DNA from 3 places in the Kitasatospora sp. NPDC058444 genome. Region 2 is predicted to be linked to each of the others. Evidence: riboswitches for the same ligand, from Rfam matches in the RefSeq annotation. Region 2 holds a riboswitch; each other region holds the start of a gene.

Region 1 (3,264 bases), on a different contig from region 2:
GCCGGTTTCGGGGAGCTCGCGGAGGAGGAGCGGCTGGCCGCGTACGAGGCGCTGGTGCCGGCCGGCTGGCTGGACGAGCCGGACGAGCAGGGCTGGGGCCCGGGCCGGGTGCTGTCGGTCGGCATGGCCACGGACGGCGCCCGGCGGCTGCTGGAGCAGGGCCTGATGCGGCGCAGCTACCGCAACCTGGCCGAGCTGACCGCCCAGGGGCGGCCGATGCCGGACGAACTGGCCGGGGACTTCGGGCAGTTCGAGGAGGCGGCGGTCGACGCGGCGCTCGACCTGTTCGGCGGCTGGACGGTGCCGGGGCTGCCGCGGCTGCTGGTGACGGAGTTCCCGGAGCTGGCGCCGGAGCCGGGCCAGGAGGAGATCGAGGCGTACCTGGCGCAGCTGCCCGCCGAGGAGTGAGACCTCGCACGAAGGCCCCCGGCCCGTCGAGGACGGTTTCCGGGGGCCTTCGTGCGAGTGCGTCGCGCCCTGCGCCTCTGCGGGGTGCGCCGGGCTCTTTCGCGGGTCGGTCAGGGGTTGAGGCCGCGCTGCTGGAGCCAGGGCTCCGGGTCGACCGGGGCGCCGCCGCCGGGGCGGACCTCCATGTGCAGGTGCGGGCCGGTGACGTTGCCGGTCGCGCCGACCTTGCCGATCTGCTGGCCGGAGGCGACCTTGCCGGAGCCCTTGGTGATCGAGGAGAGGTGGCAGTACCAGATCTCGGTGCCGTCGGGCAGGGTCTCGACGATCCGGTAGCCGTACGAGCCGGCCCAGCCGGCCGAGGTGATGGTGCCCTGGCCGAGCGCGTAGACCGGGGTGCCGGTGTCGGCGGCGAAGTCCAGGCCGGTGTGCAGGTTGGCCCAGTAGCGGGCGCTCTGGCCGTAGTGGGCGGAGAGCCGGTAGTCCTGCACCGGGAGGGTGAGGGCGGCGGCCTTGGCCCGCTCGGCCTCCTCGGCGGCGCGCTTGGCCTCGGCCTCCTTGGCGGCGGCCTTGGCCTCCGCCTCCTGGGCGGCCTGGAGCCGGGCGGTCTCCTCGGCGGCGGTGCGCTGACTGTCGGCCTGGTGCTGGATGCGGGCGGCGAGCGCGAGGCCGGGGTCGGCGGAGAGGGCGACCGGGGTCTCGTCCGGGGCCTCGACGGCGGGGGCGGCGGCCGGGGTCGCCGAGGCGAAGCCGGTGGCGCCCAGGGTGGCGGCGACGGCGGTGACGCCGAGCAGCGGGGAGGCTCCGCGGGTCTGACGCGGCATCCGGTGGCGGTTGGTCTCGACCTCTGCGGCGAAGCCCTCCGGGCCGAAGGCCTCGGGGCGGTCCGTGCCGGGGTGGTCGAGGAGCTGGGTACCGGCTGCGAAGCCGGCCGGGTGTGCCGGGGTGTGCGTCGACGCCACGGAGGCGCGCTCCTTTCCTTCCTTCGCGCCTACCGGGTTAGCTGACGGGTTCGGAGCAGGAAGGTCTCCTACGGCCGGGCCGGGGCCCTGCCGATTCACCCCAAGGAACGTGGTTCCCCGGCTCCCTGACCTGCCCGGGGGCGGGTCGGCGGGATTAGGCGACGGCGCACGGTGCCGTCTGGGTACGGCGTTGACAACCGCGCTGCGTTATCAAACGTTAATCCTAGGAGGCTCTGATTCCAAGCCATCCGTTCGGAGCAGCCTAGGGCAAAGTGATCGGACGTCAACGAACGACACCACCGAACGGCCTCCCGTACACACTCCCATCTGAGTACCGCTACTCATGTGCGCCCCGTCGAGGCGGTCGCATCCTGACGCCATGAGCGCACACATGCAGACCCGCACCACGGCCGCGTACCACGTCCAGGCCGTCCTCTCCTTCGCCCTGTCGGGCACCGCCCTCGCCGCCGGGATCGCCTACCTGCCGGTCGGCGGCTGGACCAGGGCCTTCCTCGGGCTCGGCCTCCTCTACACCGTCACCTCCGCGTTCACCCTGGCGAAGGTGATCCGGGACCGGCAGGAGTCCAACGAGGTGGTCACCCGGGTGGACCAGGCCCGACTGGAGAAGCTGCTCAGCGAGCACGACCCGTTCAAGGTGGAGGGAGTGTGACCCGAGCCGGGGACTGTGACCCGAGCCGCGGCCGATCGCTTGACGGCTAAGGCTATTAGCCTTAGCTTTATGGCTATCGGCACTCACCGCCGACGCCCCGCACCGGCGGCCCGAGGAGGACCACCATGAACGGCACCATCACCCCGAGCACCCAGTACCTGACCGTCCCCGGCGGCCGGATCGCCTTCGACGACACCCGGCAGGGCCACGGCACCCCCGTCGTCCTGCTCCCGGGCATGCTCGACAGCCGGGCCGCGTACCGGCACCTGCGCCCGCTGCTCGTCGCCGCCGGCCACCGCGTCGTCACCATGGACCTGCGGGGCTTCGGCGAGTCCTCCGTCGCATGGGACGACTACAGCCCCGCCGCCGTCGCCGGCGACGTCCTCGCCCTGCTCGACCACCTCGGCATCGAGCGCGCCGTCCTCGCCGGGAACTCCTACACCGGGGCGACCGTCGTCAAGGCCGCCGGGGACGCGCCCGAGCGGGTCGCCGGGATCGTGCTGCTCGACGCCTTCGTCGAGAGCCCGCCGCCGGGCGCCCTGATGCGCGCCGTCATGGGCCTGATGGGGGTCTCCCTCGTCCACTGGCCGGCCTCCTGGGGCTTCTACCTGCGCCGGATGGCCTTCCCCGGCGCCAAGCCCGCCGACTTCGACGCGTACGTGGACGGACTGGTCGCCGCGCTGCGCACCCCGGGGCGCAAGGCCGCCGTCCGCGGGCAGGTCCACGGCGACTCGGCGCCGGTCGGCTGGACGGCCGCGGTGCGGTGCCCGGCCCTGGTGGTCATGGGCAGCAAGGACCCCGACTTCCCGAAGCCGGAACTCGTCGCCGACCGGCAGGCCGCCGCGCTCGGCGCGCGGAAGGCGATGATCGAGGGGTCCGGGCACTACCCGATGGCCGACAACCCGACGGCCACCGCGGACGCCCTGCTGCCGTTCCTCGCCGAGCTCGGCTGAGCCCGACCCTCCGCCCCGCCCCACACCGCCCGATCCACCCGACGCCGTACGTACGGAGAGCCCGAACCCATGCCCCGCGTAGGACTGACCCCCGAGCAGGTCGTCGACCACGCCCTCGCCCTCATCGACGAGCAGGGCGCCGAGGCCCTCACCCTGGCCTCCGTCGCCACCCGGGCCGGGGTCGCCACCCCCTCGCTGTACAAACACGTCAGCGGCGGCCTGGCCGAACTGCGGCGGCTGATCGCCGTCCGGGTCACCGGGGACCTGGCCGAAC
Region 2 (3,264 bases):
AGCACCGCGAGCAGCCCCGAGGCCATCCCGACCACCCGGCCCAGCCCGTGCGAGACGTAGCCGTAGAACGCGCCGGCCGCGGTGATGTGACGGGCCATCGCCACGTACCCGACCGAGAACACCGTCAGCACCACCGTCGCCACGATGTACGCGGCGGGCGCGCCGGCACCGTTGCCCTGCCCGACGATGATCGGCAGGTTGCCGGTCATCGCGGTGATCGGGGCGGCGGTGGCGAGCGCCATGAACACCACGCCGACCAGGCCGACCGAGTCCGCCTTCAGCCGGTCGACGCCGCCCGTCCCGGGCCGCTCCCGCCCTGCCGTCTCCCCCGCCACGTCCCCGCTCCGGACCGCCATCCGGCCTCCTCGCCTCGCGGACGCGCGCGACCGCCGGACCGGCCGGGCGCTGACCGTCCGCCAGCATGGCGCGCCGACGACCCCCGCGCGGCCCGCGAAAACCCGCCGGAGCAGCCGGGTTGACGCCGCGTTCGACCGTTCGAACGACGCTCCGGAGCCGGCCGAACGAGCTCGCGGACCGGCCGAACCGGCCCGGCCGAACCGGCCCGGCCGAACCGGCGCGGCCACGGCCGGGCCCACAGCCGGACAGCGGCCGGAAACGGGAGCGGCCGGCCCGGCCGCGCGAGGAGGTCCTCGTGCGGCCGGGCCGGCCTGGGCGTGTCCCGCGCCCATGTCCGCCGTGCGGCGATCACCCGGTCGAGCGGTCACCCGACATGACCATCCCGGAGGATCGATTCGCCCCGCAGCAGCGGTGGTTCCGGAAACCCTCGGGGCTCAGTGGCCCTGGGTCAGAGCGCGACGCCGTGGGCGCGCAGGTAGGTGACCGGGTTGATGTCCGAGCCGTACTCCGAGCCGTTGCGGATCTCGAAGTGCAGGTGCGGGCCGGTCACGTTGCCGGTGGCGCCGGAGAGGCCGATCTGCTGGCCGACGGTGACGGTCTGACCGATCTTCACACCGATCGAGGAGAGGTGCGCGTACTCGGCGTAGTGGCCGTCGGCGAGCTTGATCTCGACCTCGTTGCCGTAGGCACCGCCGTTGCCGGCCTTGACCACGACACCGTTGGCGACGGCGCGCAGCGGGGTGCCGGTGGAGGCGACGAAGTCCTGGCCGGTGTGGTGGCCGGAGGCCCACATGGAGCCGGCCACGCCGTAGGCGGTGCCGAGCTTCGGGTTGGCCAGCGGGGCGACGAAGCCGGAGGTGGCGGCGGCGACCGGAGTGGCGGTCACGACCGGGGCCGGAGCGGCGACCTGCACCTGGGTCTGGAGCTGGGCGGACGGCTTGGCGGCCTCGGTCTTCACCTGGACCTGGGCCTGCGGCGCGGCGGCCTGGGTCGCCGGGGCGGCCGGCTTGGCCGGAGCGGTCGGCTTGGCCGGAGCCGCGGGCTTGGCCGGAGCGGCGTCGGCGGACGGCGCGGCGGCGTGGCCCGGCAGCGCGAGCTGCTGGCCCGGGAAGATCAGGTCGGGGTTGGCACCGACGACCGAGCGGTTCTGCTCGAACAGCGCGTGCCAGCCGCCCTCGACGTTCTTGGCGTCGGCGATCTTGGACAGGGTGTCGCCGCTGACGACGCGGTAGCTCTCCTGCGCGGCCTGGGCGGCCGGGGCAGCGGCCTGCGCGACCGGGGCGGCCGGGGCGGTGTGGGCCTGGGCGCTCACCGCGGTGATGAGCGGGAGGGCGAAGGAGACACCGGTGACGGCGGTGGCGATGCCGATGCGGGCGGCGCGGGGCAGGGCGATACGACGAGCCTGAGCAGGCATGGAAGTTTCCTCTCCGACGCCTGCGAGGTGAGCTGTCGGGTTCGGGCTGGAGTTGCCCGGCCGCATGCGCGGCTTCACCCCTAGCCGGCCCTGGACGCCCGCGCCCTGAGGCGCGAACTCCGGTCCGGCGACTTACCTGTGGGTCCCCCGCTCCTGCCGTACAGAGTTCGTTTCGAACCACCGGGCAGCGGCAGGACTCGGCGTTCCACCCGGTGGATCCGTCCGGACTGGCCGGGCGGTCGCTGAACTAAAACCCATCCGTTCGGGTGAAGCAATGTCGATCTCTTGAATCGGCAACCATCCCCCCTGCCCCCGTGACCCTCCGCAGGCCGAAGGGCACAGTGCGTACACAATCCATTCACGCCCCGCCACTGATCCACGACCCTGCGCCGAGATCGGCGACACTGCGCAGCCGGCCGTTCACTCAGGGCCGATCGTCAACACACCCACCGGTGACCCTTGTCACGTGCGCCTCGGCAGCGCAGGATTCGCCCGTGGCCACCTCCGAGGCCGGCACCCTGCGCCTGGGCACCGCGCAGGGTCGCTGGGTACTACTGGCGACGGTGCTCGGCTCCAGCATGGCGATGCTCGACGGCACCGTGGTGAACGTCGCCCTGCCCCGGATCGGCGCCGACCTCGGCGCCTCCCTGGCGTCCCTGCAATGGACCCTGAACTCCTATCTGCTCACCCTGGCGGGCCTGATCCTGCTCGGCGGCGCGCTCGGCGACCGGTACGGACGGCGCAAGGTCTTCCTGATCGGCGTGGTCTGGTTCGCCGTCGCCTCCGCGGCCTGCGCCGCCGCACCGAACATCCACGTGCTGATCGCCGCCCGCGCCGTGCAGGGCATCGGCGGGGCGCTGCTCACCCCCGGTTCGCTCGCCATGCTCCAGGCGGTCTTCCACCCCGACGACCGCTCGGCGGCGGTCGGCCTCTGGTCCGGCCTCGGCGGGGTGTCGGCGGCGGTCGGCCCCTTCCTCGGCGGCTGGCTGGTGGACGGCCCCGGCTGGCGCTGGATCTTCCTGCTGAACCTGCCGCTCGCCGCCGCGGTGATCGCGGTCGCCGGCCGGTCGGTGCCGGAGAGCCGGGACGAGACCGCCACCGGCCGCTTCGACGTGCTGGGCGCCGTGCTCGCCGCCCTCGCCCTCGGCGCGATCACCTACGCGCTGACCGCGGCCGGCGAGGGCCTGTCCCCCGCGGTCTGGGTCAGCGGGGTGATCGGGGTGGTGCTCGGCCTCGCCTTCGTGACCGTCGAACGCCGCGCGCCCGAACCGATGCTGCCGCTCGGACTGTTCTCCTCCCGGCTGTTCACCGCGGTGAACCTGGTCACCCTGTGCGTGTACGCGGCGTTCAGCGGCGTCTTCTTCCTGCTGGTGGTGCAGCTCCAGATCGTGTCCGGGTTCTCGCCGCTGGTCTCGGGCTTCGCGCTGGTGCCGATCACCGTGCTGATGCTGCTGCTGTCCGCGCGCGCCGGGCGCCTCGGCAAGCGGATCGGC
Region 3 (3,264 bases), on a different contig from region 2:
AGTCCTTGCCGTTGTTGGACCAGAACAGCAGGTCGCCCGGCTGGAGGCTGTCCAGCGAGACGTGGGTGCTGGCGGCGGCCTGGTCGGCGGCGACGCGCGGGATGGAGATGCCCGCGGCGCGCAGCGCGGCCTGGGTCAGTCCGGAGCAGTCCCAGCCGCCGTTGCCGGTGCCGCCGTAGACGTACGCCTGACCGACCTTCGACTCGGCGAAGGAGACCGCGGCGGCCATGCTGCCGGTGGCGGCCGGAGCCTGGGTCTGGGTCTGGGTGTCGGTCTGCGGGGCGGGCTTGGCGGCCGGCTTGGTGGACGGCTTGGCGGCCGGGGTCTGGGCCGGCGCGGTCGGCTGGGTGTTCACGGCACCGCCGTTCGCGGACTGGCCGGACTTCTGCGAGCGGTCGAACCAGGTGAAGTCCGAGCCGGACTTGCCGGTGGAGGACTGGCCGGCCTGGGCCTGGCCGTTGCCGCCGAAGGACAGGTGCTGGCCCGGGTAGATGGTGTCCGGGCCGTCGGTCAGGGTGCCGCGGTTGAGCTCGTACAGCCGCTGCCAGCCGCCCTGCACCTGGTGCTGGTCGGCGATCGCGGACAGCCAGTCGCCCTCGACGACCGTGTAGTCGCCGCCCTGGGCCTGCTGCTGGCGCTTCTGGACCCAGTCGCCGCGGTTGCCGGAGGTGGCGGAGTCGGTGGTGGCCTGCGCACCGTCCTGGGCGGGCGCCGCGGGCTTGGCGGCCGGGGCCTGGGACGGCGCGGGCTGTGCGGGCTTGGCGGCCGGAGCGGCCGGCTTGGCGCTCTGGGCGGGCGCGGCGGGCTTGGCGGCGGTCGAGCCCGCGGTGGAGGCGGAGGTGGAGCCCGCCGAGGTGTCGACGGTGGCCGCCGGGCCGCCCTTGGTGAGGCCGGCCTGGACCGAGCACACCGGCCAGGCGCCGGGGCCCTGCGAGGCGAGGACCTTCTCGGCGACGGCGATCTGCTGGTCCTTGGTGGCCAGGTCGGCGCGCGCCGCGAAGGCGGTGCCGCCGAAGGCGGACCAGGTGCTGGAGGTGAACTGGAGGCCGCCGTAGAAGCCGTTGCCGGTGTTGATGCTCCAGTTGCCGCCGCTCTCGCACTGGGCGACCTTGTCCCAGGTGGCGACGGAGGCGGCGGAGGCGGTGCCGGAGGCGATGCAGGGAACGGTGAGGCCGATGCCGGCGACGCCGAGGGCGGCGATCACACGACGGGTGCGGCTGGACAGGCGGGTGCCGTTGGTGGGCAGCATGAAGACGCGGTCCTCTCCCACGCCTGCGAGGTGAGCTGTCGGATTCGGGCTGGAGTTGCCCGGCCGCGCTGTGGGCGCGGCTTCACCCCTAGCCCTGGACCGTTCCGAAGACCGGTCCGGGGCGACTTACCTGTGGGTCCCCCGCTCCTGCCGTGGTGCGATTTCGCGCTGCCAGGACATCCGACGGCAGGACTCGGCGTTGCGGATGAACCGGGTTCGTGTGGTCACGAACGGGGAGCACGTTAATCAGACTTAAGTTCAAACTGCAAACCACTGTGATGCGCATCACGGTTTGGAGGAAGCTGCCAAAATTGCAGCTCTTCATGATCGTAAATGATCGTTTTCAAGCAACGGCGCTGCGGAAGCCCACAACTGGCATCGCTTCAGGAGCGGCGTGACGGCGCATCGAATCGCGCGGTGGGGCATCCCGGCAGGGGAGGCGGCGGCCCCGATTCGAGCATCCGCGGCCGCGTTTCCTATTTCCTTTCAAAGGGGCCAGAACGGACATTCCGCTTCATTGGCGTCCGACTTCCGTGCGGGCCGGTCACGGGTGGGCGGAACAAAGTCGAAGGGCCCGGAACGGAAAAACCGTTCCGGGCCCTTCGGTGCGCGCGACCGGCGCGCGGTGTCGACTACTGCCCCGAGGGCCCCTCGGAGGCCGCGTGGGCGCCGCGAACGCCCTCCGGGGCACCCTCGGCCTCGGCGGCGGCCGCCGCCTCCGCCTCGGCCCGTGCCAGGTCCTCCGGGGAGGGCGCGGGCAGCGCCGCCAGGTAGGTGGAGGCGATCAGCTGGCCGACCGACGGGTACGAGCCCAGCGGCGCGGCCGACGGGCAGCCGGTCTCCTCGGCGGCGGTGGCGAGCAGCTCGGAGTCCGCCTCCGGACCGATCACCAGCGGGGCCAGCGCCGGACGCTGCGAGCCGGTTTCCTTGAGGTGGTTGACGGCCGCGGCCACCGAGCCGGGCACGTCGAGCGCGGCGGCGACGACCGGCACGGCCAGTCGGGCGGCCAGCAGCACCCCGGTGATGCCGGCCGCGGCGGCCGCGTCCTCGCCGCCGACGGTGGTCAGCACCACGCCGTCCGCGGCGGTCGCGATGGCGAACAGCCGGGCGCGGTCGGCCCGGGCCAGCCCGGCCTCGGACAGCCGGACGTGCACGGCCTCGGCCAGCAGCGGGTGCGGGCCCAGCGGGTCGGTGACGGGCGCGCCGTACTCGGCGGCGAGCGCGTGAAGCTCGGTCAGGAAGGTGTGCGGACCGGGCACCAGCGGCACCAGGACGGGCATCGGCAGCCCGGCCTCGGCGGCCGCGGCCAGCAACTCGGCCACGGTGCGGTCCTCGTCGCCCGCGCCCTCGCCGCCGGGCAGGTAGCCGACCGCGGTCCGGACGCCGTTCTGCTCGGTGCGGACGATCGAGAGCAGTTCCTCGACGACCGAGCGGGACTCGGGCCCGGCGGTCGCGGGTACGGCGAGCACCAGGGCCGGGGCGCCGGACGGGATCTCGGGGCGCTCGGGACGACGGTGGCGCCCCCGCGCACGGGAGCCTGGAGTGCGGACGGGCAGTGGCGCGCCCGGGATGGCTGCGGTGCTCATGCCGGAGATCGTAGGACATCTGCCGGTCCGGCTTGCAGTCGGCTGCCGTACGGCTTCGGCGCGGTTGCGGCGTGGAGCCGGTGCGGAGACCGTGCGGAGCCGGTGCGAAGAGGGTGCGTCTCCGGTGCCGGTCCGGGTGCTTTGCCCATAATCCGGACATTCCGCTCCCAGCCCCCGCGGGACCGCCGACGGTTGCCACGACGTGATCCGAGGAGGCTGACGTTGCACCTGGGGCGCGTGAGATGTCTCACAGCATGAAGGTGGTTTGACGGAGGGTCACGGGGATGCGACTCCCGGCATTCGAAGATCGACATTCAGCGGGGAGGTGCTCACGGCCGGTTATCGCGCGTCCGACGATTCATCGGCTATGTCCGTTTACGTACCGTCAGGAGAAGGGTCCGTGAAGAGTTCGCGGTTGCGCGCAAAAGG

The links. A riboswitch is a leader RNA that binds a small molecule or an ion and turns the genes downstream of it on or off. The one in region 2 is predicted to bind cyclic di-AMP.
Region 1: another riboswitch for cyclic di-AMP. It lies ahead of ACFWP2_RS30800 (M23 family metallopeptidase); the one in region 2 lies ahead of ACFWP2_RS08915 (peptidoglycan DD-metalloendopeptidase family protein).
Region 3: another riboswitch for cyclic di-AMP. It lies ahead of ACFWP2_RS07865 (transglycosylase family protein); the one in region 2 lies ahead of ACFWP2_RS08915 (peptidoglycan DD-metalloendopeptidase family protein).

Annotation. Positions count from the first base shown of each region.
Region 1 covers NZ_JBHXLL010000039.1:65,943-69,206, reverse strand. Annotated here, with positions in the region: gene ACFWP2_RS30805 (hypothetical protein) at 1-408, shown strand, start outside; gene ACFWP2_RS30800 (M23 family metallopeptidase) at 519-1,367, opposite strand; cyclic di-AMP (ydaO/yuaA leader) riboswitch at 1,380-1,538, opposite strand; gene ACFWP2_RS30795 (YiaA/YiaB family inner membrane protein) at 1,747-2,037, shown strand; gene ACFWP2_RS30790 (alpha/beta fold hydrolase) at 2,163-2,990, shown strand; gene ACFWP2_RS30785 (TetR/AcrR family transcriptional regulator) at 3,060-3,264, shown strand, end outside.
Region 2 covers NZ_JBHXLL010000005.1:312,289-315,552, forward strand. Annotated here, with positions in the region: gene ACFWP2_RS08910 (APC family permease) at 1-356, opposite strand, end outside; gene ACFWP2_RS08915 (peptidoglycan DD-metalloendopeptidase family protein) at 806-1,771, opposite strand; cyclic di-AMP (ydaO/yuaA leader) riboswitch at 1,774-1,911, opposite strand; gene ACFWP2_RS08920 (MFS transporter) at 2,266-3,264, shown strand, end outside.
Region 3 covers NZ_JBHXLL010000004.1:343,789-347,052, forward strand. Annotated here, with positions in the region: gene ACFWP2_RS07865 (transglycosylase family protein) at 1-1,270, opposite strand, end outside; cyclic di-AMP (ydaO/yuaA leader) riboswitch at 1,257-1,427, opposite strand; gene ACFWP2_RS07870 (hypothetical protein) at 1,882-2,835, opposite strand.